DNA from 3 places in the Duganella sp. S19_KUP01_CR8 genome. Region 1 is predicted to be linked to each of the others. Evidence: predicted binding sites of a transcription regulator. Region 1 holds the regulator's gene; each other region holds the start of a gene.
What was found. The regulator sigma-54, encoded in region 1, starts transcription at its own class of promoters, with help from an activator protein. The targets are predictions, from matches to a motif close to TGGCANGNAANCTGCTTT.
Positions count from the first base shown of each region.

Region 2: the regulator sigma-54 is predicted to act here: its motif matches at 2,084-2,101, upstream of V6M89_RS15650 (ANTAR domain-containing response regulator).
Region 3: the regulator sigma-54 is predicted to act here: its motif matches at 3,964-3,981, upstream of V6M89_RS15410 (pilin).

Region 1 covers NZ_JAQQPR010000009.1:157,994-165,918, forward strand. The annotation lists gene lptC (LPS export ABC transporter periplasmic protein LptC) at 1-236, shown strand, start outside; gene lptA (lipopolysaccharide transport periplasmic protein LptA) at 244-843, shown strand; gene lptB (LPS export ABC transporter ATP-binding protein) at 846-1,598, shown strand; gene V6M89_RS11635 (RNA polymerase factor sigma-54) at 1,604-3,082, shown strand; gene hpf (ribosome hibernation-promoting factor, HPF/YfiA family) at 3,160-3,519, shown strand; gene V6M89_RS11645 (alginate lyase family protein) at 3,618-4,553, shown strand; gene V6M89_RS11650 (enoyl-CoA hydratase/isomerase family protein) at 4,586-5,671, shown strand; gene V6M89_RS11655 (Lrp/AsnC family transcriptional regulator) at 5,684-6,142, shown strand; gene V6M89_RS11660 (VOC family protein) at 6,239-6,613, shown strand; gene rapZ (RNase adapter RapZ) at 6,614-7,477, opposite strand; gene hprK (HPr(Ser) kinase/phosphatase) at 7,561-7,925, opposite strand, start outside.
Region 2 covers NZ_JAQQPR010000014.1:92,510-100,434, forward strand. The annotation lists gene V6M89_RS15645 (CmpA/NrtA family ABC transporter substrate-binding protein) at 1-1,121, opposite strand, end outside; gene V6M89_RS15650 (ANTAR domain-containing response regulator) at 1,392-2,015, opposite strand; gene can (carbonate dehydratase) at 2,149-2,826, opposite strand; gene dnaJ (molecular chaperone DnaJ) at 2,931-4,061, opposite strand; gene dnaK (molecular chaperone DnaK) at 4,239-6,182, opposite strand; gene grpE (nucleotide exchange factor GrpE) at 6,280-6,822, opposite strand; gene hemH (ferrochelatase) at 7,247-7,925, opposite strand, start outside.
Region 3 covers NZ_JAQQPR010000014.1:36,741-44,665, reverse strand. The annotation lists gene recX (recombination regulator RecX) at 1-202, shown strand, start outside; gene V6M89_RS15430 (DUF2889 domain-containing protein) at 468-1,052, shown strand; gene sucC (ADP-forming succinate--CoA ligase subunit beta) at 1,130-2,299, shown strand; gene sucD (succinate--CoA ligase subunit alpha) at 2,313-3,194, shown strand; gene V6M89_RS15415 (FHA domain-containing protein) at 3,262-3,837, shown strand; gene V6M89_RS15410 (pilin) at 4,033-4,500, shown strand; gene V6M89_RS15405 (flagellar brake protein) at 4,567-5,277, opposite strand; gene moaC (cyclic pyranopterin monophosphate synthase MoaC) at 5,502-6,005, opposite strand; gene V6M89_RS15395 (M48 family metallopeptidase) at 6,118-7,788, shown strand; gene V6M89_RS15390 (DUF2946 family protein) at 7,763-7,925, opposite strand, start outside.

The DNA of each region.
Region 1 (7,925 bases):
GTGGTAATGTGGACGTGGTGCGCCCGGCCGGGCCGCAGACGCAGGCGATGCGCATGACCACGCCGGCGCTGACCGTGTACCCGGACGAAGAACGGATGGAAACCGCCAGCCCGGTGGCGCTGGAAATGGGCAACGCCACCGCCAACGGCATCGGCATGAAGGCCAATAACGCCACCCGCGAAGTGCAGCTGGGCGGACGCGGACAGCTGGTGATGCCGCCGCGCGCCGGCCACTGAGGAAACAATGATGATGAATGGAATGATGATGAAGAAACTGATACTCTCGGCGGCGATGCTGTTGATGGCGGCCGGTGTGGTCCACGCGGAAAAAGCGGATGCGAACAAGCCGACCAAGATCGATTACGACGATTTGCAAATCGACGACGTCAAGCAGATCAAGACGCTGATCGGCAATGTCGTGCTGACGCGCGGCACCCTGCTGATGAAGTCGCCGAAGGCGGTGGTGACCACCGATCCCGAAGGCTATAACTTCGTCGTGCTGACCAGCACGCCAGGTACGCTGTCGACCTTCCGCCAGAAGCGCGACGGCGCCGGCGACCAGTGGATCGAGGGCGAAGCCGAGCGCATCGAATACAGCGACAAGACCGACCTGGTCAAGCTGTTCTCGAAAGCCAAGGTGCGCCAGCTGGAAGGCCCGCGGATGACCAGCGAAGTCAACAGCGAGTTCATTTCCTACGACAGCCGCACCGAGCATTTCGATGTCAAGAACAACGTCTCGGGCGTGAGCAAGCCGGGCGCCGGCCGCGGCACCATGGTGATCCAGCCGACCATCCGTCCGGCCGCGCCGGCCGCCGCATCGACGCCGCCGGCCACGGAGAAGTAAGCATGGAATCATCCTGCGGTAGCACCCTGATCGTACGCGGCCTGCAAAAGACCTACGGCAAGCGCCAGGTCGTGCACGACGTGTCCCTGCAAGTCGAGTGCGGCGAAGTGGTGGGCCTGCTCGGCCCCAACGGCGCCGGCAAGACCACCTCGTTCTACATGATCGTCGGCCTGGTGCCGTCGGACGCCGGCAGCATCGATATCAGCGGCACCGATATCTCCTCGCTGCCGATCCACCGCCGCGCCTCGCTCGGCTTGTCCTACCTGCCGCAGGAAGCGTCGGTGTTCCGCAAGCTGACGGTGGAAGAAAATATCCGCGCCGTCCTCGAAATTCAGAAAGTGGACGGCAAGCCTTTATCCAAGGCTGCCATTGATGAACGGCTCAATACCCTGCTGGCCGATTTGCAAATCGAAAAGCTGCGCGAGAACCAGGCGCTGTCGCTGTCAGGCGGCGAGCGCCGCCGCGTGGAGATCGCGCGCGCACTGGCGACCAATCCGCGCTTCGTGCTGCTCGACGAACCATTCGCCGGGGTCGACCCGATCGCCGTGATTGAGATCCAGCGCATCGTGCGCTTCCTCAAGGAACGCGGCATCGGCGTCCTCATTACCGATCACAATGTGCGCGAGACGCTGGGCATCTGCGACCGCGCATATATCATCAACCAGGGCACGGTATTGGCTTCAGGCCGGCCAGACGACATCATCGCCAACGAATCGGTGCGTCGCGTGTATCTGGGTGAACACTTCCGTATGTAAAACCCATGAAACAGTCTTTGCAACTGCGCACGTCGCAGCACCTCGCGCTGACACCGCAATTGCAGCAGTCGATCCGGCTGCTGCAACTGTCGACGCTGGAGCTGCACCAGGAACTGGAACAGCTGCTGACCGATAATCCGCTGCTGGAGCGCCTCGACGACCCGCTGGACCGCTCGCTGCGGCTGCTGTCGGACGGCGCCATCAGCCAGCAAGCCCCGGTCGGCGACGCGCCGCCGGAAGGCCCGCCCAACGCGCAAGAGGCGCCGGCCGCCGACGCCGACAACTACGACGGCCCGGCCGCCGACACCGAAAGCACCAGCAGCGACGCCGACGTCGACTGGAGCGACGCCGGCCGCAGCAAGGCGCCCGACGACGAGGACTCGCGTCCGCAGCTGGAGGCCAGCCACTGCACGCTGCGCGAGCACCTGATGGAGCAGATGCGGGTGACGGTGCTGGAGATGCGTGACCGCGCGCTGGTCGAGCTGATCATCGACGCGCTGGACGAGAACGGCTACCTCGAAGAATCGCTGGAAGAAATCCTGGCCCGCCTGCCGGAAGAGCTGGAGCTGGAGATCGACGAGTTGCAGACCGCCTTGTCGATGCTGCAAAGCTTCGACCCGATGGGCGTGGGCGCGCGCAACGCGTCCGAATGCCTGGCGCTGCAGATCAAGCGTTTGCCGGCCATCCCGATGGTGACGCGGCGCATGGCGCTGGCGATTGTTGAAAATCATTTGACCTGGTTTGCCCAGCGCGATTTCAACAAACTGAAGAAGGCGCTGCTGTGCGACGACGAAGATTTGCGCGAAGCACAAACCGTCATCCGCCAGTGCAATCCGCATCCGGGTTCGGCGTTCGCGTCGGACGTGTCGGACTACGTGGTGCCGGACGTGATCGTCAAAAAAGCGCGCAACGGCTGGCAAGTGAGCCTGAACAACGACGTCATGCCACGCCTGCGCGTGAACGCCATGTACGCCAACCTGCTCAAGCAGGGAAAAGGCGAGGGCGCGATGGGCGCGCAGCTGCAGGAAGCGAAGTGGCTGATCAAAAATATGCGCCAGCGTTTCGACACGATTTTGCGCGTTGCACAAGCGATAGTAGAACGACAAAAGAACTTTTTCTCCCATGGTGCGGTTGCCATGCGCCCCCTTGTGCTTCGCGAAATTGCTGATACACTGGGACTACACGAGAGCACTATTTCTCGTGTAACAACTCAAAAATATATGCTGACCCCGCATGGCATGTTTGAGTTGAAATATTTCTTTGGTAGCCATGTCGCCACCGAAGCGGGGGGGGAAGCAAGTTCGACGGCGATACGTGCACTCATCGTGCAATTGACAGGAGCAGAAGACCCGAAAAATCCTTTATCCGACAGTAAGATTGCGGACATGCTGGGAGAACAAGGCATGGTGATTGCGCGACGCACTGTTGCCAAATATCGCGAAGCGTTGAAGATCCCGCCAGTCAGTCTCCGTAAATCTTTGTAGTTACTTGGTTCCTGCGCGCCCGGCAGTAATGGGCTCCGCACTAACCGTAAGAAGCGACATTATCTTTAGGAGTGTGTATGAATCTCACCATCAGTGGACATCATCTCGAAGTGACCTCGGCCATCCGTGAATACGTGCAGAACAAGCTGGAACGCGTCACCCGCCACTTTGATCAAGTGATTGATATTGCTGTCATCCTGACTGTAGATAACCTCAAAGAGAAAGAGAAACGCCAGAAGGCTGAAATCAACCTGCGTATGTCGGGCAAGACCGTCTACGTGGAAAGCCTGTCCCAAGACTTGTACGCCGCCATCGATACCTTGATCGACAAGCTGGATCGGCAGGTCATGAAATACAAAGCCAAGGTCCAAGAGCACGGCCACGATGCGATCAAGCATCTCCCGGATAGCTACGAACCCGCTGCCGCCGCCCTATAACAACGGCCCCGGCACCATCAAACTAAGGGTGCAGAGGCGCCCTTTTTTGCGTCCAAATGGTTTAGAGTAAACGTTTTCCAAACTTGGACGGGAGTGGCATGAAACGAGCTAAACTATTTACGGCATGGCTGCTGGCGCTGGCCGCCCCCACCGTGCTGGCCTGCACCGCGCCGCCGCCGGCCGTGATCGACATCGACGCCAACAGCTACTACTCGGATGCGCACCACTCCGTCATCGATCCGGTACTGCGGGCGCGCAATATCGCCAACACCAAGCCGATCGACGACTTCCTGGCCGAGGTGGCGCAGAACGCCAGCCAGGGCAACGCCGCCTGCGCGCTGGGCTGGCTGGAGAGCTGGGCCGGGCAGCGGGCCTTGCTGGGCAAGCTGTCCAGCGAGCAGGCCTGGTACGTGCGCAAGTGGACTTTGGGCGGCATGGCGCTGAGCTACGCCCGCGTCAAGCCGGCCGCCACCCCCGTCCAGCAGCAAACCATCGAAGCCTGGTTCAAGACGCTGGCCGACGCCACCATGGCGCACTCCGATGCCCACAAGGGCACGCGCAATAACCACTACTACTGGGAAGGCCTGGCGGTGACGGCGGTGGGCGGCGTCACGCATGACGAGCGCTACCTGGCCTGGGGCCGCAAGGTGTTCGAGCACGCGATGGCGCAGGTGGCGGCGGACGGTTCGCTGCCGGCGGAAATGGAGCGCGCGGCCAAGGCCTTGCACTACCACGTGTTCGCGGCCGTGCCGCTGGTGATGAGCGCGTCCATCCTGGACCTGCATTCCGCCAAACTGGACCAGCTGATGCGCTTCACGCTGGCCGCCGCGCAAGACCCGTCGGCGATGGAAAAGGCCACCGGTTTCACGCAGGAGCGGGCCAATGTCAGCGAGATGTCGTTCGCCATCGTCTACGCCCGGCACCAGGGCAGGGCGGAGCTGATGCCGCTCAAAGCCAACTTCCAGCCGCGCCTGGGCGGCGACCTCAACCTGGCCAATCCGCTGGAGCATCTGGCGCCCGGCAAGTCGCAGTAGAATAGGGTTTTTTCCACCACACCAAGCACCTCATGAGCGAATACGTCCACACCAGCGTCAGCAACGGAACCGGCTTCATCACGCTGGACCGGCCCAAGGCCTTGAACTCTTTATCGCTGGCGATGGTGCGCGATATCACGCAGGCGCTGATGGCGTGGCGCGACGATAGCGGCGTGGCCGCCGTCGTCATTCGCAGCAGCAGCGAAAAGGCCTTCTGCGCCGGCGGCGACATCCGCTTCTTCTACGACGCCGGCCGCGCCACGCCGCAGGGCGGCAGCGCGCTGGTGGAGGATTTCTTCACCGAGGAATACGCGCTCAATCACCTGATCCATTTTTATCCCAAGCCGTACATCGCGTTGATGGACGGCGTGGTCATGGGCGGCGGCATGGGCGTGGCGCAGGGCGGTCCAGACTGCCGCGTGCGCATCGTCACCGAGCGGACCAGGATGGCCATGCCGGAAGTGAACATCGGCCTGTTTCCGGACGTGGGCGGCAGCTATTTCCTGGCGCGCGCGCCGGGCAAGCTGGGCTGCTATCTTGGCGTCACCGGCGTCACCATCGGAGCGGCAGATGCGCTGCATGCGGGCCTGGCCGATCACTTTGTGCCTGGCAGCGAAATGGCGGCCTTGTCGGTGCTGCTGGAGTCGACGCCGGGCGCGGGATTGGCCGAGGCCATTGCTGCCTTCGCGGCGCCGTTCAAGGCCGCGGCGGGCGACAGCAAGCTGGAGTCCGAGCGCGCCGCTATCGACCGTCACTTCGGCGCCGGTTCGGTGGCCGCGATCACCGCCTCGCTGAAAACGGACGACGGCGCCTTCGCGCAAAAGACGTTGCAAGTGATGGCCACCCGCTCGCCGCTGATGATGTGCGTGACGCATGAGCTGGTCCAGCGCGGCGCCGCATTGGACGTGGCCGATTGCCTGCGCATGGAACGCACGCTGGTGCGCCACAACTTCGAAGACGGCGAAGTGATCGAAGGCGTGCGCGCGCTGGTCATCGACAAGGACAACGCGCCGCAATGGAAGCCGGCGTCGCTGGAAGAAGTCGGCGAGGCCATGGTGCAGCGTTTCTTCCAGCCGGTGTGGCCGGACTACGCCCACCCGCTGCGCCACCTGGACTAAACGCCGATGGCCGTGGAACTGGACCGACTCGACATCCAGATACTGAATCTGCTGCAGGAGGACGCCACCATCCCGCTGCGGCGCATCGCCGAGCAGGTGCACGCGTCCGCCGCCACCTGCCAGCGCCGCATCGCGCAGTTGCGCGCCAGCGGCGTGCTGGTCAAGGAGGTGGCGCTGGTGGACCGCGTGCGCGTCGGCCGTCCGCTGACGGCGTTCGTCACGGTGCAGCTGGAGCAGCAGAATACCTCGCTGCTGAAAATGTTCGAATCGCTGATGCGCGAAGAGTCCGACGTCATGGCTTGCTACGAAGTGGCGGGCGAATTCGACTTCATGCTGGTGGTGACGGCGGTATCGATGGAAGCGTTCCAGGCTTTCACGCGGCGCGTGTTCACGTCGAATAACAACGTCAGCAACTACAAGAGCTTGCTGGCCATGAACTGCGCCAAGTTCGAAACCAAAGTGCCGTTGTGAAGATCGAGTAATTCTTGCATCGGGACGGGCGAGTCTGCAATTTTGCCTCACGGCCGCTCAGTATGATGGGCCTTCCAACTTCAGGAGGACAGCATCATGATCGACCACGTTTCCATCGGCACCCGCGCCCTGCCGCGCGCCACGGATTTCTACACCGCCTGCTTCGCGCCGCTGGGCTACACCTTGCAGCACAGCGACGCCACCCAAGTGATTTACGGCGCCGACGGCGTCTGGAGTTTTTGCCTCTATCCCTCGGCAGCCGAGGGCGTGCTGGCCGGCGATCGCACCCATGTGGCGGTCTCCGCGCCCAGCCAACAGGCGGCCAGGGAGTTCTTTGACGCAGCGATGAGCAAGGGCGCGACGCCCCTGCGTGAGCCCGGTTTACGGCCGGACATCAACGAGCGCTACTTCGGCACCATGATCAAGGACCCGGACGGCCACACCATCGAAGTGGTGCACTGGGGCCGGTGATCAGGCCTGCTCGCGGTGGCGCAGGATGACGCGTTCGGTTTTCTGGAAGTAGGCCGCCAGCTGCTCGGCCATGTAGACCGAGCGGTGCTGGCCGCCGGTGCAGCCCACCGCCACCGTCAGGTAGCTGCGGTTGTCGGTCTTGAAGGACGGCAGCCATTTCTCGATGAAGACGCGGATGTCGTTCATCAGATCCAGCGCGCTCGGCTGGGCGTTGAGGAAATCGATCACCGGCGCATCGCGGCCGGTCAGCGGGCGCAAAGTCAGGTCGTAGTAGGGATTCGGCAGCGCCCGCACGTCGAACACGAAGTCGGCGTCCAGCGGCACGCCCAGCTTGAAGGCGAACGATTCGAAGAACAGGATCAGCGGCGCCCGCTCGATTGCCACCAGGTCCTTGACCCAGGCGCGCAGCTTGTTGGCGCTCAGCTCCGAGGTATCGATCACATGGCCCAACTGCTCGATCGCCGACAGCCGCTCGCGCTCTTCCGAAATGCATTCGATCAGCGTGCGGCGCGCCGCCGGGTTCTGGCCTGGGCGCAATTCGTGCGACAGCGGATGGCTGCGCCGCGTTTCCGAGAAGCGCGCCACCAGCGAGTGCGTGTTCGCGGTCAGGAACATGACCTTGACGTCGTGCCCCAGCTCGCGCAGGCGTTCGACGGCGGCCGGCAGCGTGGCCAGCGATTCGGCGCTGCGCGCGTCGACCGCCACCGCAAGCGATTGCAGACCTTCGGCGACCAGCGTGTCCACCAGGCTGGAGAGCAGGGCCGGCGGCAGATTGTCGACGCAATAGTGTCCCGTGTCCTCCAGGACGTTCAGGGCCACGGACTTGCCGGAGCCGGAAATACCAGTAATGAGTACGATGCGCATAGGCCCCGATGATACCGCAGGCCGGGCTTACTTGCCCATAATGACCATGTTTAGTTTTCGCAATGATGCGGAAAAATACACGCTTAGTCGCCGCTCATGGCTTGACGTTGACGCTCCATGAATTCCTGGAGCGTATCGATGCCGCGCAGTTGCAGGATGGTGTTGCGCACGGCGGCTTCCAGCAGCACCGCGATGTTGCGGCCGGCCGCCACCGGGATCACCACCTTGCGGATCGGCAGGCCCAGCACATCCTCGGTCGGGAACTGGAACGGCAGGCGCTCGACTTCCTCGTCGGCCGCGCCGCGCCGCACCAGGTGCACGATCAGCTTCAAACGCATCTTGCGGCGCACGGCGGTCTCGCCGAAGATGGCCTTGATGTCCAGCAGCCCCAGCCCGCGCACTTCCAGCAGATTCTGCAGCAGAGCCGGGCAGCGGCCTTCGATCATGT
Region 2 (7,925 bases), on a different contig from region 1:
GTGGCCACGGCCAGGTAATCCGGATCGTCCTTCAACAGACCCCAGCGGCGGTGCTGCGTCATGAACCACATGCCGTCCGACAGATACGGGAAGTTGACCGCGCCGTCGTTGTAGAACTTCATGTAGTTCTGGTCGTCCCAGGTCTTGCCCAGGCCATTCTGGTAGCGGCCCATGATGCGCTGGTCGATCGCGTCCTTGCTGGTGTTGACGTAGGATTTGTCGGCGATGACCTCGGCCATCTTGTTCTTGTTGGCCAGCGAGGCGTCGATCCATTTGCCGGCGTCGAGGATGGCGGCCATCATCGCGCGGCAGGTGTTCGGGTTCTTCTTGGCGAATTCCAGCGTCGACCCGAGTACCTTTTCCGGGTGGTCCTTCCAGATGTCCTGGGTGGTGGTGGCGGTGATGCCGACGCCGTCCATGATGGCGCGGTGGCCCCACGGTTCGCCCACGCAGAAGCCGTCCATATTCCCGACCCGCATATTGGCCACCATCTGCGGCGGCGGCACGGTGATGACCTTGGCGTCCTTCATCGGGTTGATGCCGTTGGCGGCCAGCCAGTAGTAGAGCCACATCGCGTGGGTGCCGGTCGGGAAGGTCTGGGCGAAGGTGTATTCGCGCTTGTCGGTCTGCATCAGCTTGGCCAGCGACGCGCCGTCGACGGCGCCCTTGTCGGCCAGCTTCTTCGACAGCGTGATGGCCTGGCCGTTGTTGTTGAGGCCCATCAGCACCGCCATGTCTTTCTTCTGGCCGCCGATGCCCATCTGCACGCCGTAAAGCAGGCCATACAGCACATGGGCTGCGTCCAGATCGCCGTTGGCCAGCTTGTCGCGCACGCCGGCCCAGGAAGCCTCTTTGCTCAGCACGAATTTGACGCCGTATTTTTTATCGAAGCCCAGCACCGAGGCCATCACCACCGACGCGCAGTCGGTCAGCGGAATGAAGCCGATCTTGATTTCTTCCTTCTCCGGCTTGTCCGAACCCGCCGCCCACACCCCACCTGTTGCCAATCCCAACATGCTTCCCCCCGCTACCAGGCCTGCGCCATGAATGATTTGCCGACGCTTGGTGTTCACAGTTTCGGATGGCAGGTTGTTACCTGCTTGTGGTTCTTTGTATTCCATCGCAAATCCCTCATGTAGTCAGCAAGACAAAACGGCAAAAAAAAAGTCTACCCAACATGAACGGATTCATGAGTGTAGACGTCGTTGTCTGGTGGACCTCACCGCCGTTGGCGAGGTACAGCAAGCGCATCGTTGCGCTTGCCTACAGGCTATGCAATGTCTGTGCCAGCAAGTTTTAGAGGGAGAAAGGGGGAATCGGGCGGATGGCAGCGCCATGCCATGGCGCAGAAAACGCACTGCTATTGCGCAGTGCATCATTTTGGACGGGATTTAGCCGAGCAGGTCTTCTACGTCCAGGATACGCTGGGCGACTTCGGACAGCTTGAGGTTTTTGCTCATCGCCATGCTGCGCAGCTTTTGAAACGCCTGCTCTTCGGTGAAACGTTGGCGTTCCATTAACAGGCCCTTGGCGCGTTCGATGATCTTGCGTTCGGCCAGTTTGCTCTTGGTATCGGACAGCTCGTCCAGCAGCTTCTGCTCGCGCTTGAAGCGCGCCAGCGCCACTTGCAGCACCGGCTTGATGCGGTCGCTCTGCAGGCCGGCCACGATGTAGGCCGATACGCCGGCCGCCATGGCGGCTTCCATGCTCTCGGTGTCGTCGCTCTCGGTGAACATGACGATGGGGCGCCGCTCGTCGCGGGTGGCGATGACGATATGTTCCAGCACATCGCGCGCATCGGATTCGGCGTCGACGATGATCATGTCGGGTTGCAGCTGGGCAATGCGCTCGGGCAGGTACATGTCCGGCGGCAGCGAGGCGATGATGTCGTAGCCCGCTTCGAGCAGGCCGATGCGCAGCGCACGCGCCCGTTCGGCCTGCGCGAGCAGGGATGCGTCATCCTCGTCGCCGGCATGGATGATGGTGTTGACGACCACAATGCGTAAATGTTTCATGGTCATGCTGGAGATTGGAGTTGGTTCATGACGCTTAAGCAAGCAAGAATCAATCCATTCTACGGCACACGGCAGGTGTCGTGCCAGCGGAAGCGGCCCGCCGCTAGCGTTTAGCAACGGGCCGCGCTGGGAATCAGCCGACTTCGGCGTCGTACTCGCTCAGACGCTTGGCCACGCGCGGCGCCAGTTCGTGGGCGGCGGTGACGGTCATCTCCAGGTCGTGCAGTTTGCCGTCCTTCAGGCCGTAGACCCAGCCGTGCACCGTGACGTTCTGGCCGCGGTCCCATGCGTCCTGCACGATGGTGGTCTGGCAGACGTTGGACACCTGCTCGACCACGTTCAGCTCGCACATGCGTTCCGCGCGCAGCTTGCTGGTCAGCACGTCGCCGAGGTAGCGCTCATGCTTCTGGTGCACGTCCTGCACGTGGCGCAGCCAGTTGTCGGCCAGGCCGACGCGGGTGCCGGTCATTGCCGCGTGCACGCCCTTGCAGCCGTAGTGGCCGACGATGATCACGTGCTTGACCTTCAACACATCGATCGCGAACTGCAGCACCGACAGCGCGTTCAAGTCCGAGTGCACCACCACGTTGGCGATGTTGCGGTGGACGAAGACGTCGCCCGGCGCCAGGCCCAGCAGCTCATTCGCCGGCACGCGGCTGTCCGAGCAGCCTATCCACAGGTATTCCGGCGAAGCTTGCTGCGCCAGGCGGTTGAAGAAGTCGGGGTCGCGCTCGACTTCCGATTCGGCCCAGCGGCGGTTGTTGTCCAGCAGGTCGCGCAACGGGGAATTGCTGTTGTCCAGATCACTCATGATGCTCCTCTCGTACATAAGAAGACCGCCGGTCCAACCCGAAAAGGGTGGCGCGGCGGTCCGATATTACCAAGACTGCATGACATCGCAGTTACTCGAAACCTTTACTCAAAAAAGTCCTTCACCTTGTCGCGCCAGGTCTTGCTTTGCGGGCTGTGCTTGGAGCCGCCTTCGGTGGTCAACTTCTCGAAGTCGCGCAGCATGTCCTTCTGCTTCTCGGTCAGCTTGACCGGGGTCTCGACCGCCACGTGGCAGAACAAGTCGCCCGCGAAGCCGGAACGCACGCCCTTGATGCCCTTGCCCTTGAGGCGGAAGGTCTTGCCCGACTGGGTGCCTTCAGGGATCGTGAACGACACTTTACCAGACAATGTCGGAACCTCGATGTCGCCGCCCAAAGCCGCCTTGGCGAACGAGATCGGCATTTCGCAATGCAGGTCGTCGCCTTCGCGCTGGAACACCGAGTGCGGCTTGATGTGGATTTCCACATACAAATCGCCCGACGGTCCGCCGTTGGTGCCCGGTTCGCCGTTGCCGGACGAGCGGATACGCATGCCGTTGTCGATGCCGACCGGGATCTTCACTTCCAGCGTCTTGTTGCGCTTGATGCGGCCCTGGCCCGCGCAGGCAGCGCATGGCTCGGGGATGATCTTGCCGGTGCCGTGGCATTTCGGGCAGGTCTGCTGGATGCTGAAGAAGCCCTGCTGCATGCGCACCTGGCCGTGGCCGGCGCAGGTCGAGCACGTGACCGGCGAGGTGCCAGGCTTGGCGCCCGAACCGTGGCAGGTGTCGCACTTGTCCCAGGATGGTACACGAATTGTGGTGTCGAAACCGTGTGCGGCCTGCTCCAGCGTAATTTCGAGGTTATAGCGCAAATCAGCGCCGCGATATACTTGCGGGCCCTGGCTGCGGCCACGGCCGCCACCGCCGAAGATGTCGCCGAAGATGTCGCCGAAGGCATCGCCGAAACCGCCGGCGCCGCCGCCGAAGCCACCGCCGCCACCCATGTTCGGATCGACGCCGGCGTGACCGTAACGGTCATACGCTTCACGCTTCTCCGGATTGGTCAGCATCTCGTAGGCTTCTTTGACTTCCTTGAATTTTTCTTCCGACTCTTTGCTATCCGGATTGCGGTCCGGATGGTATTTCATCGCCAGTTTGCGATACGACTTCTTGATCTCGTCTTCCGACGCGTTTTTGGCGACACCAAGTGTCTCGTAGAAATCTCGCTTTGCCATATTGTCGGCACCTTGCTGTATTGAATACTGATGTACTGTTTATGCTAAAAAGCCGAGCCGGTGCCGCGGGGGCGACGACTCGGCTCGGCTTGTCGTTCCCGCGGAAGCGGGAACCCATGCTGAGCGACTGCGGATGCTCAGTATGGATTCCCGCCTGCGCGGGAATGACGCCGGCGATTACTTGCTGTCTTTGACTTCTTTGAAGTCGGCGTCAACCACGTCGTCCTGCGGCTTGGCCTGCTCGGCGCCTGGCTGGGCGCCGCCTTCAGCACCGCCGCCGGCGGCAGCTTGCTGCGCCTGCATGTCAGCGTACATCTTCTCGCCCAGCTTCTGCGAGGCGGTCGACAGCGATGCCACTTTGGCGTCGATCTCGGCCTTGTCGCCGGCCTTGATCGAACCTTCCAGGTCGGTGATCGCAGCTTCGATTTTTTCCTTCTCGCCGGCTTCCAGCTTGTCGCCGTATTCGGTCAGCGATTTGCGGGTCGAGTGCACCAGCGCGTCGGCCTGGTTGCGCGATTCGGCCAGCTCTTTCACTTTCTTGTCTTCTTCGGCGTTGACTTCAGCATCCTTCACCATCTTCTGGATCTCAGCTTCGGTCAGGCCGGAGTTGGCCTTGATCGTGATCTTGTTTTCTTTGCCGGTGGCCTTGTCTTTCGCGCCGACGTGCAGAATGCCGTTGGCGTCGATGTCGAAGGTCACTTCGATCTGTGGCGTGCCGCGCGATGCTGGCGGGATGCCTTCCAGATTGAATTCGCCCAGGCCCTTGTTGCCGGCCGCGATTTCACGCTCACCCTGGTAGACCTTGATGGTCACCGCAGGCTGGTTGTCGTCGGCGGTCGAGAACACTTGCGAGAACTTGGTAGGAATCGTGGTGTTCTTGTGGATCATCTTGGTCATCACGCCGCCCAGGGTTTCGATACCCAGCGACAGAGGCGTCACGTCCAGCAGCAGCAAGTCCTTGCGCTCGCCCGACAGCACCGAGCCCTGGATCGCGGCGCCAACGGCGACGGCTTCATCCGGGTTCACATCCTTGCGTGGGTCTTTGCCGAAGAACTCTTTAACTTTTTCCTGCACCTTAGGCATGCGGGTCATACCGCCGACCAGGATGATGTCGTCGATGTCGCTAACCTTGACGCCGGCGTCTTTGATCGCGATGCGGCATGGTTCCATGGTCGCGTTGATCAGTTCCTCGACCAGCGATTCCAGCTTGGCGCGGGTCATCTTCAGGGTCAGGTGGACCGGCGCGCCGTTCGCCATGGCGATGTACGGCTCGTTGATTTCGGTCTGCTGCGACGACGACAGTTCGATCTTTGCGCGCTCGGCCGAAGCCTTGATGCGTTGCAGGGCGATCGGATCTTTTTTCAGGTCCAGGCCGTTGATCTTCTTGAACTCTTCGATGATGTAATCGATGATGCGCTGGTCGAAGTCTTCGCCGCCCAGGAAGGTGTCGCCGTTGGTCGACAGCACTTCGAATTGTTTTTCGCCATCGACGTCGGCGATCTCGATGATCGACACGTCGAAGGTACCGCCGCCCAAGTCATACACGGCGATCTTGCGGTCGCCCTTTTCGGTCTTGTCCAGGCCGAAAGCCAGTGCGGCCGCGGTTGGTTCGTTGATGATGCGCTTGACGTCCAGGCCCGCGATACGGCCGGCATCCTTGGTTGCCTGGCGCTGCGAGTCGTTGAAGTACGCAGGCACGGTGATGACGGCTTCGGTGACTTCTTCACCGAGGTAGTCTTCTGCCGTTTTCTTCATCTTGCGCAGCACTTCAGCCGAGATTTGCGGCGGAGCCAGTTTCTTGTCGCGCACGCCGATCCATGCGTCGCCGTTGTCGGCTTTCATGATCGAGTAAGGCATCAGGCCGATGTCCTTCTGCACTTCTTTTTCGTCGAACTTGCGGCCGATCAGACGTTTGACGGCGAACAGCGTGTTCTTTGGATTGGTCACGGCCTGGCGTTTCGCCGGCGCGCCGACCAGGATTTCACCATCTTCTTGGTAAGCAATGATCGATGGCGTCGTGCGCGCGCCTTCGGCGTTTTCGATTACCTTTGGCTGACCGTTTTCCATGATGGAAACGCAGGAATTCGTGGTTCCCAGATCGATACCGATAATTCTACCCATGATTTTTCTTCCTTATTTGCTAAAGTTCAGATGGTACTAATATGTGGAAAAGCTGTATGTTTTCAAGTGCTTAGTTCGGTGCGGAAGCAAAAATAATTTACTTCGCTTGCGCCGCAGTCACGATGGCGGGACGCAGCAGGCGGTCCGCGATCATATAGCCTTTTTGCAGTACGGAAACTACCGTATTGGCTTCCTGGTCGGCAGGCACCACGGCGACAGCCTGGTGCTTGTTCGGGTCCAGCTTGTCGCCCTGGGCTGGCAGAATCTCCAGCAGGCGGTTTTTCTCGAAGGCCGACGACAGCTGCTTGAGCGTCATTTCCACGCCTTCCTTCAGCGATTCGATCGACGGCGTTTCAACTTTCAGGGCCATTTCCAGGCTGTCCTTGACCGGCACCATGGCCTCGGCAAAGCTTTCAACGGCGAACTTGTGGGCCTTGGCCACGTCTTCCTGGGCGCGGCGACGGATGTTTTCACCGTCGGCCTTGGCGCGCATGAAGGCGTCGTGCATCTCGGCCAGCTTCGCTTCGGTGGCCGACAGCTGCTCCTCCAGCGTAGGCTGGTCGGGAGTCGATGGCGGGGCCGACGCAGCGGCTGCTGCCGCCTCTGGATTAGGTACGGCTTGGTTTTCCTGATCTTGCATCTATAGACTCCTACTATCGTATTTGTTTGACATTACTTTTCTTACTGCACTGGCTGCAAATGGGGCGATAACCTATCTTTTCAAGGGTTATTCTGCCCGTTATTTCATCACCGCCAGCGCGCATTGCCCCACAAGCGGCCTCATGTAACACGCGTTACAAAACTTCGTCTGTGCAGGCTCTACTTTTTTGCACCGCAGCGTCTAAGATGTACTAAAGACAACCATCGCGGCAGTTTTTCCGGGAGCGCCCTACCATGAAGTTGCCACTGATCGCAGCATCCATCCTGGTGTACATCGTCTTGGCGACGGCATGGATCTGCTATGCCGACTTCCCCTTCAGCCGGCTATTTTAACAGGCTGGCACTCGTCACCCGCAAGTGCTGATTACGCTGCCCGGGCGGAGTTGTGGCGAGATTGTCTCTTTTCAGTCGGCGGCGCCCAGTTTGAGGGCGGCGGCCCGGCCGATCTCCGCATCTTTCTTCACTTCATCATGCTGGGCCGCAACCATCTGCGTCGGCCAGCCGATCATATGCTGCTCGGCAATTTCCGCCATGGCGGCGATCCAGGCCGGCGATTCGTTCAGGCAGGGGATGTAGTGGAATTCCCGGCCGCCGGCCTGCTCGAAATCGTGCCGCACTTCCATCGCGATTTCTTCCAGCGTTTCCAGGCAATCGCTGGTGAAGCCGGGGCACAGCACGTCCACCCGCTTGACGCCGTCGCGCGCCAGTTGGGCGATGGTGGGCGCCGTGTACGGTTGCAGCCACTCGGCCTTGCCGAAGCGCGACTGGAAGGTGACGATATATTGATCCGGCGTCAGCTTCAGCGCGGCGGCCAGCAGGCGCGCGGTCTTCAGGCACTCGCAGTGGTAGGGGTCGCCCAGCATCAGCGTGCGCTTGGGCACGCCGTGGAAGCTCAGCACCAGCTTGTCAGGGCGGCCGTGGGCGTCCCAGTGCGCCTGCACCGACTGGCGCAGCGCGCGGATGTAGCCGTCGTGGTCGTGGTAGTTGCGCACGAAGCGCAGCTCGGGAATGTTGCGCACCGCGCCGTAGTGGTCGAACACGGCGTCGTAGATCGAGCCGGTGGTGGTGCCGGAATACTGCGGA
Region 3 (7,925 bases), on a different contig from region 1:
CAAGGGCGAGGAACTGCAGGAACTGAAGGCGGGCCTGGCAGAAGGCGAGACCGAACGCTGCGTCGATGTGTGGAACCGCAAGTTCGGCACCGTGGCCGCCGATCCGCAGGAACGCAACAAGCAGATGCGCTTCCTGATGCAACGGGGATTTTCCCAGCGCGCCGTGCAAACCGCGCTGAAAGGCGCGCCGGAAGACGACTGACAGATCAAGTAGACGTTGCCGCGCCGCACCATGCAATGTTTCCATGACTGAAATAAGACTGGTGAATTTCTTGTAAAAACGATCTCAAAACGGCCATTTTTCCTTCCAAAAGATATGTTCTGACGCAACTGGAGGTCTTGATGTGCTACACTTTTGGGGTTTTTGCAGCGCCGCAGGTGCGGTAGTTGTCCGTAGAAGCTGCGGACACGTGCGATCAGCACATGGCTGCTTACTAAATTTCTGTCGCGAGAGCGGCATCGGTCTTATGTCCCTGTCAACCCCAGTTACCCGACGTGCGCTCCGGCACACGCGCGCAATTGCCGTCCAAGCGTACGCACGCGATGACGGACTGTGGGATCTCGACGCCCATATCACCGACATCAAAGTGATCGACACCGTGCTGGCCTCCGGCCCACGCGCCGCCGGCACCCCCCTGCATGACCTGCACCTGCGTTTGACCGTCGATCTGCAACTGAACATCGTCGATGCCGAAGCCGCATCCGATGCCGTTCCCTATCCCGGCCACTGCGACACCATAGCCCCCGATTATAAAAAGCAGCTCGTCGGCCTGAACCTGATGAAGGGTTTCCGCCACGAGCTCAAGCAACGCCTGGCCGGCATCTCCGGCTGCACCCACCTGACCGAACTGGCGCAGATCCTGCCCACGGCCGCGGTGCAGGCGTTCGCCAACGATGTCTGGTCGACCAACGACGCGGCGACCGAAAATGACGGCGTGCCGCGCCAGAAGCCGTTTCAACTCGACAAATGCCATGCCCTGCGCACCGACGGTGGAGCAGTGGCGCAGTTTTACCCGCGCTGGGTGGCCAAAGCAGCACCAGGTGGCGCGTAGCAATCTCTGCTTACTAGATTCACACATTTCGCAGTATCAACCGATTTTTACACATCAGCATCAGAAGGGAAGCCAGCATGAAAATCCATGAGTATCAAGGCAAAGAAATCCTCCGAAAATTCGGAGTGACGGTTCCGCGCGGTATTCCGTGCATGTCCGTTGAAGAAGCAGTCAAAGCTGCTGAAACCTTGGGCGGCCCGGTCTGGGTTGTAAAAGCACAGATCCACGCCGGTGGCCGTGGTAAAGGTGGCGGCGTTAAAGTCGCCAAATCGCTGGAACAAGTCAAAGAATTCTCCGAGCAGATCCTGGGCATGCAGCTGGTCACGCACCAGACCGGCCCAGAAGGCCAGAAAGTACGCCGCCTGCTGATCGAAGAAGGCGCGGACATCAAGAAAGAACTGTACGTATCGCTGGTCACCGACCGCGTATCGCAGCGCGTTGTGCTGATGGCTTCCTCCGAAGGCGGCATGGACATCGAAGAAGTTGCCGAGTCCCACCCAGAACTGCTGCACTCGATCGCCATCGATCCATCGATCGGCCTGACCGATGCTGAAGCCGCTGGCATCGCCGCCAAGATCGGTGTGCCGGAAGGTTCGATCGCCGACGCGGTCACCAACCTGCAAGGCCTGTACAAAGCCTACTGGGAAACCGACTCGTCGCTGGCCGAAATCAACCCGCTGATCCTGACCGGTTCGGGCAAGGTCATCGCTCTGGACGCCAAGTTCAACTTCGACGCCAACTCGCTGTTCCGTCAACCGGAAATCGTCGCTTACCGCGATCTGGACGAAGAAGATCCAGCTGAAGTCGAAGCATCGAAATTCGACCTGGCCTACATCTCCCTGGACGGCAACATCGGTTGCCTGGTGAACGGCGCCGGCCTGGCCATGGCCACCATGGACACCATCAAGCTGTTCGGCGGCGAGCCAGCCAACTTCCTGGACGTAGGCGGCGGCGCCACGGCTGAGAAAGTAACCGAAGCCTTCAAGATCATGTTGAAAAACCCAGGCCTGAAAGCCATCCTGGTCAACATCTTCGGCGGCATCATGCGTTGCGACGTGATCGCCGAAGGCGTGATCACCGCAGTCAAAGCCGTGTCGCTGAACGTGCCGCTGGTCGTCCGCATGAAGGGCACCAACGAAGACCTGGGCAAGAAGATGCTGGCCGATTCCGGTCTGCCTATCATCGCAGCCGACACCATGGAAGATGCAGCGAAGAGCGTCGTCGCCGCCGCTGCCGGTCAAGCTTAATTAAGGAATCAACATGTCCATTCTGATCAATAAAGATACCAAAGTCGTTACCCAAGGTATTACCGGCAAAACCGGTCAATTCCACACCCGCGGTTGCCGTGACTACGCGAACGGCAAAAATGCCTTCGTCGCAGGCGTGAACCCAAAGAAAGCCGGCGAAGATTTCGAAGGCATTCCTATTTTCGCTAACGTTGCAGAAGCGAAAAAAGAAACCGGCGCCAACGTTTCCGTGATCTACGTACCGCCAGCAGGCGCTGCCGCTGCGATCTGGGAAGCTGTCGAAGCCGAACTGGACCTGGCCATTTGCATCACCGAAGGCATTCCTGTCCGCGACATGATGGCTCTGAAAGACCGCATGGCTAAAGCAGGTTCCAAGACCCTGCTGCTGGGCCCTAACTGCCCAGGCCTGATCACCCCGGACGAAATCAAGATCGGCATCATGCCAGGTCACATCCACCGCAAGGGCCGCATCGGCGTGGTTTCGCGTTCGGGCACCCTGACCTATGAAGCAGTCGGTCAGCTGACCGCACTGGGCCTGGGCCAATCGTCGGCAGTCGGCATCGGCGGCGATCCGATCAACGGCCTGAAGCACATCGACGTCATGAAGATGTTCAACGACGATCCAGATACCGACGCGGTCATCATGATCGGCGAAATCGGTGGTCCAGACGAAGCCAACGCGGCTTACTGGATCAAAGACAACATGAAAAAACCGGTCGTCGGCTTCATCGCCGGTGTAACCGCTCCTCCGGGCAAGCGCATGGGCCACGCCGGCGCGCTGATCTCCGGCGGCGCTGACACCGCACAAGCCAAACTGGAAATCATGGAAGCTTGCGGCATCACCGTCACCAAGAACCCGTCCGAAATGGCGCGTCTGCTGAAAGCAATGCTGTAATAACAGTTCGCTTTAGTGTGAAATAATGAAGGGGAGCCTAGGCTCCCCTTTTTCTATGGAGAACAGATTGGCGAAGATCCTCATCTCGCGGGATGGACAGATAGAACAGCAAGTACAACTGAGCAAAGAGCGGATGACCATCGGCCGTCATCCGCGCAACGACATCGTGCTGACGCATCCGGCCGTCAGCGGCGACCACGCCGTCATCGTCACCATCCTGGATGACTCCTTCCTGGAAGACCTGCACAGCACCAACGGCACCTTCGTCAACGGCCACCGCATCGGCAAGCACTTTCTGCAACACCAGGATGTGATCAAAATGGCCAAGTTCCAGGTCGAGTTCGTCGCCGACGGCGTGCGGCCCATGATGGCGGCGGCGCCCGTGCTGGCGCAAATCGAAGTATTAAATGGCAACAATGCAGGCAAGCAGATGGCGCTGACCAAGCCGCAGACCACGCTCGGCCGCGCCGGCGTGCAGGTGGTGGTGATCCATCGCCAGCCCGACGCCTACACCATCACCCACCAGGAAGGCGCGCAGCCGCCGCTGGTGAACGGCATCGCCCTGGGCAAGCAGGCCCAGCGACTGAATCACGGCGACGTGATCGACCTCAGCGGAACCCAGATGGCCTTCCGCATGAGCTGACAATATTTGTCAGCGGCGCCCCTGGCTGACAAATTGCGGCCTGCGGACTGACAAAAAACGGCAGTCCGTACGACACAAAGCGACAGTTTTTGGCATATTTCGCGTGTTTGGACCCGAAAATCGGGCTGGCACACCAATTGCTCATAGCTAAGTGTCCTACCAAATTTGTTGTTCAACACACCCCAGGAGTCGAAAATGAAATCCATGAAAATGATGAAGAAACAAGCCCAGGCCGGCTTCACCCTGATCGAACTGATGATCGTCGTTGCCATTATCGGTATTCTGGCCGCGGTTGCGATTCCAGCATACAGCGACTACACCATCAAAGCCAAGATGGCCAATGCGCAAGGCGCGATCGACTCGATCAAGACTGCGGTGGCGTTGTGCGCCCAGGAAGGTGGAGGGGACCTGGTCGGCTGTAACGCCGGCGCCAAAGGCGTACCGACCTTCACCCCAACCAAGGAAGTTTCCGGCGTCACCGTCGCGGACGGCGTGATCGTTGAAACCTTCGCCACCGGCGTCGGCAAAAACATCGACGGCTTGACCGCTACCTACACCCCGACCATCGCCGCCGGTGCAGCTAACGTAACCTGGAACGTGACCACCACCGTCACCAACACCGCAGCCCAGCAAGCTCTGACCAAGAACAACGTAGTCCCTTAATGTTCTCGGTTTGAATATAGAAAAACCGGCTTCGGCCGGTTTTTTTTCGTTCCTGCATTGAATGGATCAGACGATCTTCTGGCGGTCGGCGATCAGCGCCTCGTAGGTCAGGTTTTGCAGCATGGTGTAGTGGACCGGATCCAGGTCGATGAACTGCACGCCATAGGTGAACACCTCGGGCTTGTCACCGGTGGCGGGCTTGACCACGTTGATGTTGCGGATGGTGGCGTTAGGATTGATACGCACCTGCCGGTTGCCGGGCTGGGCGATCAGATAGAACGACAGTCCGACCTCGGCCTCGTCGTCCGACAGCTTCTTGGCCGATTCGATCAACGCGCCGGAGACGCTCAGGTTCACCAGGAATACGGAATTAGTGCCGCCCGGTGAAGTCACCTGGGCAGGAATATCGACCTTGACCCGCATCGCCGCGCGCAGGCTGGTGCCCTGGATGGACTGCGGGAACGACAGGTGGACATAAAACAGTGGACGCGGGAACACCCGTTGCACCACGCAGGAGAACGAGCACACGTTGACCCCGGAGAACACGCGGATGGTCAGCTTGTCGCCGTCGTTGAGGGCGATCGGTGCGTTGTTCTCGAACGGAACCTTGACGATCATATACTCATCCTTGGCCCAGCCGATCAGCGTGGAGAAGTGCTGGATCGGCTTGATCGTGCGGTGAGTGATGAACTGAATCCTGCCGCCCACCTGCAGATTCATTTGCTCGAATTCGTATTCCTGAGTCTTGGCTTCGCTCGGTGGAGGGTTGCTGCTCATTCAAATTCTTTCTCGTATGCGCGAGGCGGGTACGGTGAGGCCTACGTCAAAAGATTACTTCAGTGACATTTATTATATACCCACCCAACTAAGGTAACAATCAGACAATACAAGAGGTTGCTGATTGGTCGCAGACTAGCACGCCAGCGACGGCGTAACGCTGAAAACCGTTGCATTTTGGAGTTTTTGAGGACAGCGCAGAGTGAGGCAACTGGCAACATTGCTTAACTTGTCGCGCTCCAATCGCCCGACTTGCCGCCATGCTTTTCCATCACGCGGATATCGGTCATGACCATGCCCCGATCCACGGCCTTGCACATGTCGTACACCGTCAGCAGGCCGACCTGCACCGCCGTCAGCGCCTCCATTTCCACCCCGGTCTTGCCGTAGGTTTCCACCTGGGCCTTGCAATGCACGCTGGAATTGGCCACATCGGTCTCGAAATCGACCGTCACCCGGGTCAGCGCCAGCGGGTGGCACAGCGGCACCAGGTCGCTGGTGCGCTTGGACGCCATGATCGCCGCGATGCGCGCGATGCCCAGCACGTCGCCCTTTTTGGCTGTGCCGCCGGTGATGATGGCCAGCGTTTCCGGCTTCATGCGGATGCTGCCGCTGGCCAGCGCGATGCGGTGCGTCTCGGTCTTGGCGCCGACATCGACCATGTGCGCCTGGCCGGAGCCGTCGAAGTGGGTCAGTTGGTCGGCGGGCGCGGAGTTTTCGATGGTCATGGTGAGCTTCAAAACGTAACAAAATAATTCGTCGGCGGACGCCGTGCTTGTGCGCCCAAGTTGCGGGTATCATATCATCGTGAATACAAAACGCTCCCCCCGCTCTCTGCGCATGCGTGTAGTTGCCGCCGCGCTGCTGATCGCCATGCCCCTGGCTATGGCACAGGATGTTCTGGCGCCCGCCAAAATCCCCAACCTGCCGGCGCTAGGCGATACCGAACGCCAGGACTTGTCGCCGCTGATGGAGCGCAAGCTGGGCGAGGAAATCATGCGCGATATCCGCCGCGACCGCGATTTCCTCGACGACGGCCCCATCCTCGAATACCTGAACAACTTCGGCAACTCGCTGGTCGCCGCCCGTCCCGGCGCGCGCGGCGAGGCCAATTTCGATTACTACTTCTTCGCTGTGCGCGATCCGATGCTGAACGCCTTCGCGCTGCCCGGCGGCTTCATCGCCGTGCACTCGGCGCTGCTGCTGGCGGCGCAGTCCGAGTCCGAGCTGGCCTCGGTGCTGGGCCACGAGATCGGCCACGTGGCGCAGCGCCATATCGCCCGCTCGATCGGCCAGCAGAAGCAGGACGCCTTGATCCCGCTGGCGGCGATGATCCTGGCGGCGCTGGCCTCCAAGGCCGGCGGCGACGCCGCCATCGGCGTGTTCTCGGCCGGGCAGGGCCTGGCGATCCAGCGTCAACTCAATTTCGGCCGCGACGCCGAGCGCGAGGCCGACCGCATCGGTTTCCAGATCATGGGCGCGGCCGGCTTCGACACCTCGGGCATGGTGGCCTTCTTCCAGCGCATGCAGACCGCGACCCGCAACTACAGCGACCTGGTGCCGGCCTATCTGCAAAGCCACCCGCTGACCACCGAGCGCATCGCCGACATCCAGGCGCGCATCCGCGAGCAGCCCTACAAGCAGCGCCAGGACAGCCTGGATTTCTACCTGGTGCGTTCGCGCGCGCGGGTGTTGCAGGACCCGAGCGCGGCCGGCCTGGCCGAGGCCAAGACGTTTTTTGAAGGCCAGATGCAGCAGGAAAACCGCCAGCAGGTCACCGCCGGCCAGTACGGCATGGCTTTCCTGTCGCTGAAAAAAGGCGAGACCGCGCAAGCCCAGGTCTGGCTCGACAAGGCGCGCGCGACCTTCGACAAGCCGGCCGCCGCCGGCACCTTCAGCGCGGCCGCGCGGCCGGCGCCGGATTCGATCTTCGTCAGCACCGCGATCGAGATCAAGCTGGCGCAGCCGGACAACAAGGCCATGATCGAAAAAGGATTGGCCGAGGCGGAAGCGGCGCATGTGCAGTTCCCGCTGTCGCGCGGCATCGCGCATCAATATGGCGAGGCCCTGATCGCGGCCGGCAAGCTGGAGCAGGCGGCCGTCTATCTGCGCGACCAGGTGCAGCTGTACCGCGAAGATCCGGATGCCTACGATTTGCTGGCGCAGGCGTATTCCAAGCAGGGCAAGCTGGCCTTGCAGCATATCGCGCTGGCGGAATCGTATGTGTTGCAGGGCGGCGTGCTGTCGGCGCTGGACCAGCTGAGCTACGCGCGCAAGTCGCCCGACGCCTCCTTCTACGACCAGGCCGTGATCGATGCGCGCGAGCGCGAGTTGCAGGCGCGCCGCCGCGAGGAGCTGGGCGAAAAGGGCAAGAAGGATTTACGCGAGGCCGATTCGCGCCCGGCGTTCAAGGCGGAGATGCGCAGCGGCGCGGAAGGCGCGGCGCCGGGCAATCCGCTCGACCGCCTGCGCCAGGATAACAATCCTATGCCGGTGCGGACGGTGCGCTGACGTAGCCGTAGCGCTCCGGTAGTCCGGCCGCCGCCACGCGCTGCACGGCCACGCCGTCCAGCGTCAGCGCGCCGGCCGCCGAGCCTTCCATCCACGCCAGCAAGTCTTCATCGGCCACGGCGGCGCCGTTCATTTTC